DNA from 2 places in the Comamonas testosteroni genome. Region 1 is predicted to be linked to the other one. Evidence: riboswitches for the same ligand, from Rfam matches in the RefSeq annotation. Region 1 holds a riboswitch; the other holds the start of a gene.
What was found. Region 1 has a riboswitch for glycine ahead of F0P97_RS18595 (trimeric intracellular cation channel family protein). Riboswitches for the same ligand answer to the same signal wherever they lie in the genome.
Positions count from the first base shown of each region.

Region 2: another riboswitch for glycine. It lies ahead of gcvT (glycine cleavage system aminomethyltransferase GcvT); the one in region 1 lies ahead of F0P97_RS18595 (trimeric intracellular cation channel family protein).

Region 1 covers NZ_CP043568.1:4,031,197-4,034,398, forward strand. The annotation lists gene F0P97_RS18585 (CopD family copper resistance protein) at 1-92, shown strand, start outside; gene F0P97_RS18590 (ferredoxin--NADP reductase) at 175-900, opposite strand; glycine riboswitch at 1,522-1,614, shown strand; glycine riboswitch at 1,628-1,747, shown strand; gene F0P97_RS18595 (trimeric intracellular cation channel family protein) at 1,800-2,465, shown strand; gene mnmC (FAD-dependent 5-carboxymethylaminomethyl-2-thiouridine(34) oxidoreductase MnmC) at 2,581-3,202, shown strand, end outside.
Region 2 covers NZ_CP043568.1:2,675,735-2,678,936, reverse strand. The annotation lists gene F0P97_RS12135 (MBL fold metallo-hydrolase) at 1-145, shown strand, start outside; gene F0P97_RS12130 (hypothetical protein) at 158-748, shown strand; glycine riboswitch at 837-945, shown strand; glycine riboswitch at 964-1,089, shown strand; gene gcvT (glycine cleavage system aminomethyltransferase GcvT) at 1,154-2,290, shown strand; gene gcvH (glycine cleavage system protein GcvH) at 2,414-2,788, shown strand; gene F0P97_RS12115 (MolR family transcriptional regulator) at 2,836-3,202, shown strand, end outside.

The DNA.
Region 1 (3,202 bases):
GGCGACGCTCGCACCGATTGCATCTGAGCGTGTTCTGCCATGTGCTGGTCATTGTCTTGCTGGCCAAGGCCATGTTCTATCTGCACTGGTAAGAGCCTAGCGACAGATGCCAAGCCGCTGCATCCAAATGCGTCATGGCAGACTTTCTCCTTGATCAGAGAGGAGTCTGCCAATTCAATATCCAAAGAACTCCTCACTACGCACATCGTCCTCATCAATACCGGCTGATATCAGCAACCGCTGCATTGACGCAACCATGGAAGGTGGGCCAGCAACATAAAAGATCGGATTAGCCAAGCCCTCAATGGCCTGCTGGAGCCACTCTCTATCGATCGTTTGTGTATCACCACTCCAATCCACGGCAGAGTGCGCCATATCCGTCATGGTGGCCTTGAGCCGGAATTTTGGATTCTTCTTTTCGAGAGCTTGAAGCTCAGAGAGAAACGCCGAATCTTCTGGACGACGATTGGAATACAGCAGAAGCAAATCCTGCTGTGACTGCTGCATTGCAGCGTTTCGCAGCATGCTCATGAACGGCGTCACGCCAATCCCACCGGCGATGAGCACACCCGCTCGCGCGGTGTTTTTGTGCAAGGTAAGCGAACCAAATGGTCCATCGATATCCAACTCAGCACCTACAGGCAGAGCTCCCAAAGCGCGTTTGTAAACGCTGTCCCTCATCCTCGTAGCAAACACTAGTTCACTCTCGTGTGGCGCGCTGACAATGGAGAATGCGTGACATCGCTCCTCTTTACTCTCCCCTGGGACCGCGCCCGGCAGCTGGATTTCAAACGCCTGTCCAGGACGGAAATCAAACCCCGCCGGTTTGGCGAGATGAAATGCCATCGTACCCTGCGCAACCTCCTCGCGTTCGAGGATTTTGCTGTGCTCTGTGCCCATGATTCACTCCTTCGCAATCGATGGATCTACACATTGGATGCGTCCAATGGAGTAAATATTCCCGTCAATCGATACCCACCGTGAGAAACGGGTCGAAATGGGCACTCTCATTGAACCGACCACCTCAGCCTGCTATGGCCGCGTTCGGCCAGAAGCAGCCCCGTTCAGCTTGATAGTGCAAACTCTCACCGAGCTTTGAACTCCCCCCCACTCAGGCTTGCAATCAAGTCGGCTTTAGGCTGACCTGAGTCACTCACAGACCCATGCCGAAGCGGCGGCAATCGCCAACACCAGTTGCTGCACGCCGCCTGTCCTTAACAGCTGTTTTACGCTCCAAGCCGGCTGTTCGAATCGCATGGCCGCCACGTACCGGCTCAAAGGGCCGCTTCTGCGTGCCACGACAGGTTCGTGTCGTCCCCAAGCAGTCTGTCAACGCCTGAAGAATGAGCGAGCCTTCGAGAGCACCGCTTGTCATGGCGGGCGGCTTGACAGACGAAAACGCGGACTTGCGCGAGCCACGGCGGGTTCAGACTGGGCCTCCGCGCCCCAGCTCGGCAGCCGCAGAACCACATTAATACAGGTATTAACCCGAATAAAGTCACTGAAACTGGCTAGAATCGCGCCCATCCTGCGGGAGAGCGGAGCCTTTCGAGGGTTCCCGCCGAAGGCGCAAACTCCCATAATCGCTCAGGCAATAAGTACCGCAGGTGGGTCTGACAGGACCCGGATATCGCCAACTGGAGAGCAGCCCGCAACCACAAGTCTGCAGGGCTCACCGAAGGGGCAAGCATGGCCACCGCGAAGGTGCTCATGCGCAACTCTCAGGTAAAAGGACAGCGGGAGAGGCAAGCCGGACACTCCCGCCGATGTGAGTGGCTGGTCTATTTTCAAGTGCCTTCATGCTTCCTTCCGTCTCTTTGCTGGACTCGTTCCAGGCCTCCAACTTCACCGTCATGCTGGTCATCTATCTGGTGGCCATTACCGCCGAAGCCATGTCCGGCGCACTCGCCGCAGGGCGGCGAAATATGGATATCTTTGGTGTCGTCGTCATCGCCTTCGTCACTGCCCTGGGCGGCGGCACCATCCGCGACATGGTGCTGGGCCACTACCCCATCGGCTGGACCCAGCACCCTGAATATGTGTATCTGGTCATCAGCTTCGGTCTGCTGACCACTGTGATTGCACGCCATATGCACAGGCTCAAGCAGGTGTTTCTGCTGCTGGACGCCATGGGTCTGATCGCCTTTTCGCTGATTGGCTGCAATACCGCGCTGGAGCTGGGCTACCCCACCATCGTCATCATCATGGCCGGCATGATTACCGGCATCAGCGGCGGCATCTTGCGCGATGTGCTCTGCAACCAGGTCCCCGTGGTGTTCCGCCGCGAGCTGTATGCGAGCGTGTCGCTGTCCGTATGCCTGATGTTCCTGGGCCTGCGCTATCTGGATGTCAGCCCCAATATCAGCACCATCGTGTGTTTTGCCGGCGGTCTGGCCTTCCGTCTTGCCGCCATTCGTTTCAAATGGCGCCTGCCGGTTTTTTCGTACCAGCAGCGCTGGGAGTGATCGAGACTCCCCCTCTCTTGCTACGCAGGGCGGCCCTTGCTTGGCTGCTCTGACCTAGACTGCGCCATGCGTTACCCATGTAGTTTCACTTTCCATGTCTGAACCCATCACATGGATGCCGGATGGCACCCCCTACAACACCCGATTTGGCGATCGCTATCACAGCGAGCTGGGCGGCCTTGACCAGGCCCGCCAGGTTTTTCTCGGTGGCTGCGAGCTGCCAGCCGCCTGGGCTGATACAGCGCAGTGGCGCATTCTGGAAACCGGCTTTGGCTTCGGACTGAACTTCCTCGTCACCTGGTCGGCATGGAAAGCCGACCCCAGACGCCCGCGCATTCTGCATTTTGTCTCGGTGGAGGCCTACCCTGTCTCGCGCGAGGATCTGCTCGCGTTTTTGCCGGCCGATGAGGAGCTGCGCCCGCTTGGCGAACAGCTGGCCGAGCAATGGTGGGGACTGCTGCCCGGCGTGCATCGCCTCTCGTTTGACGACGGCCAGGTGCTGCTGACGCTCTATATAGGCGATGCCAGGACCATGCTGCGCAAGCAGCAAATGACGGCGGACAGCGTGTATCTGGATGGCTTCTCTCCCCAGCTCAACCCCGAGATGTGGGATGAAGATGCCATGAAGAACATTGCCCGCCATTGCCGCCGGGGCACGCAGCTTGCCACCTGGTGCGTGGCCGGCCATGTGCGCCAGGCGCTCAAGGCCCAGGGTTTCGAAGTCAAGAAGCACGCTG
Region 2 (3,202 bases), 1.4 Mb from region 1:
GGGCAGGCAGCACGGCATAGAGATCGCCACGCCCATGATGGGCGAGCGCCTGGACCTGGGCGCTCCGCATGCGGGCTCGGCCTGGTGGCGCGCCTGCGCCGAGGCCGATATCAAGGAACTGGACCTGCGCCCTGCGCAACCCTGAAATGCTGCCGACATGGCCGACAATGCCCTCATGGACATTTCGCGCATTTCACACCTTGGCGCAGCCTGCGCCGCGTCACTGACCGCCTTGCTGCTCAGTGCCTGCTCCCACCTCTCCGATGGCAGTCGGACCAAGCTGCCTCCGGGCGCCGGCACCGCGAGCACGGTTTCCGAGCGGCCGGAGCCTGCGCCGGCTCCGCCATTGGACACGCAGCACAGGCGGTCACAGAGCATGGAATGGCCTGCATGGATCAAGGCAGATTGCACACCCGTCGCCCAGCTCGATCGGCAACCACAGCCACGCCGCCACACCACGCCGATCATCAGTGCCAGCTGGTTTCCTCAAGGACTGGAAACCATGGTGATCTTCCGCCTGGAGGTCACTGCTCAGGGCGAACTCGGCCGTGTGGCCTATCAGCCCGCCGATACCGATCCCCGCATCGTGAAGTCCATCATGCGCTCGCTCGAGCGCTGGAAATTCAAGCCCGGCATGCGCCAGGGCCAGGCCGTGACTGCCTGCTTCGAGCAGCCCTACCAACTGGTGTTTCCGCGCCAGGAGATCGAATCCCCAGAATCTCCGTCCTTGAATACCGAGACACGGTGAGTACACAGACCCAATCCGGACGAACTGTGCTCGAAAACCCCAAAATCCGCACGATTCGGTGGTGCAAGCCCCTTGCCCACCGCTAGAATCGCCAGCGTCAGGAGAGAGTGCCTGCAGCTGAAGCTGCCCCGCACCGCCGAAGGCGCAGACCCCCACCCGGAGTCAAAACGCTCAGGCAAAAGGACTGACAAGCGCTGCAGGTGTGCAAACCTGCAGCGTCCCTTGCTGGAGAGAGATGCAGGCCGTCATTTCGTATGTGTGCCAGCATCCACCGAAGGAGCAAGCTGCCCGCGAAAACAAAGGCAGTGAATCTCTCAGGTAAAGCGGACAGCAGGGCAAGCCCGCCAAGCATGGCCCCGTCATGCATGGCCACTCATTTGGTTTTGACCACCGGAGCGCTTGCCTGTGACTGCTGCTGACACTTCTTCCGATCTGCGTTCCACACCGCTGTTTGCCCTGCACCAGAAACTGGGTGCCCGCATGGTGCCGTTTGCCGGCTACTCAATGCCCGTGCAATACCCTCAAGGCCTGATGGCCGAGCATCTGCACACGCGCAAGGCTGCCGGCCTGTTCGATGTCTCGCACATGGGCCAGTTGCTATTGCGCGGCCCCGATGCCGCCGCCGCGCTCGAATCACTGATGCCCGTCGATGTCATGGACCTGGGCCTGCACAAGCAGCGCTACGGCCTGCTGCTCGATGAACAAGGCGGAATTCTCGACGACCTGATGTTCGTCAACCGCGGCGATGATCTGTTCCTCATCGTCAACGGTGCCTGCAAAGAGGCGGATATCGCTCATATCCAGAACCGCATCGGTAGCTGCTGCGAGGTCGTCCCATTGCCCGATCGCGCCCTGCTGGCCCTGCAAGGCCCGCAAGCTGCCACCGCCCTCTCGCGCCTGATTCCTGGAGTGACGCAACTGGTCTTCATGACCGGCAACCACTTCGACTGGCAGGGCCATGCGCTCTACATCACGCGCAGCGGCTATACGGGCGAGGACGGTTTCGAAATCTCACTTCCCGGCGAAGCGGCAACAGCCTTTGCCGAAGCTGTGCTGGCCCAGCCCGAGGTGGCCCCTATCGGCCTGGGCGCGCGCAACTCGCTGCGCCTTGAAGCCGGGCTTTGCCTGTACGGCAACGACATAGACACCAGCACCACCCCGGTGGAAGCCTCGCTGAACTGGGCCATGCAGAAGGTGCGCCGCAGCGGCGGCGAGCGCGAGGGCGGCTTTCCCGGTGCGGCCATCGTGCTGGAGCAATTGCAGAACCCTCAGTCGCTGCGCCGCAAGCGCGTGGGCTTGATCGCGCTGGAGCGCATTCCCGTGCGCGAGCCCGCCGTGCTGGAAAACATGGACGGACAGCATATCGGCCACATCACCAGCGGCCTGCTCAGTCCCACGCTCAACCAGCCCGTGGCGCTGGCCTATGTCAAGCCCGACTACGCCGCCATCGATACGGAAATCTTCGCCGTGGTGCGCGGCAAGCCGGTGCCCATGAAGGTGGTCGCCACACCATTCGTTCCCACCCGCTATCACCGCGGCTAGTCTGCCTCCGCGCATGAGACGGGCCAGTTTGCCAAACAGCAGCCAGAACACCGCTAAAGTGCGCACTGGACCTTTCTCAAACAACACCCGATTCCCCTGAATCCCCCCCATCTGGAGCTTTCCATGAGCATCAAGTATTCCAAAGAACACGAGTGGATCAACGCCGCCGACACCAATGCCGCCATCGTCGGCATCACCGTACACGCACAGGATGCGCTGGGCGATGTGGTGTTTGTGGATCTTCCCGGCGTGGGCTCCATCTTCCAGGCCGGCGACGTGGCTGGCGTGGTCGAGTCCGTCAAGGCCGCTGCCGATGTCTACATGCCCGTGACCGGCGAGATCGTCGAAGTCAACGAAGCCCTGCGCGATGACCCGTCGCTGGCCAACAGCGACCCGCTGGCCGCTGGCTGGTTCTTCAAGGTCAAGATGAGCAATGTGGGCGAGCTCGAAGCTCTGATGGAAGAGACCGCCTACAACGATTTCGCCAAGGACAACTAAGCATATCAACGGCCCTCGCATTGCGAAGGCCGTTTTTGCATGCAGCCATGAGCACCATTCTGTATTTCGACGATCCGGAAGTCGGTCTCGCCCGCGAGACCAGCCACCCTGCGTTTGCGCGCATTGCGACCCAGGACTTCTTCTACGACTGCGGTGACGACTTCAGCCCCTTCGGCAACGATGACGGCAGCGACACACTGGCCTCACTCGAAGAGTGGTACCAGGAGCAGACGGGTGGCCAGTCCGCCAAGACCCTGCGCTTTCTGCAACAGCAACTATGCGACTGGGATCTTCCCGTGCCCAGGGACATACTGGCTCATGACGATGCGGCCAAGGCCGAATGGCTGGCCAGCGACGACATGAACCAGAGCTATCTCCTCTCGGTCTGCCGCGCCCACGTGGCCACAGCCTTTG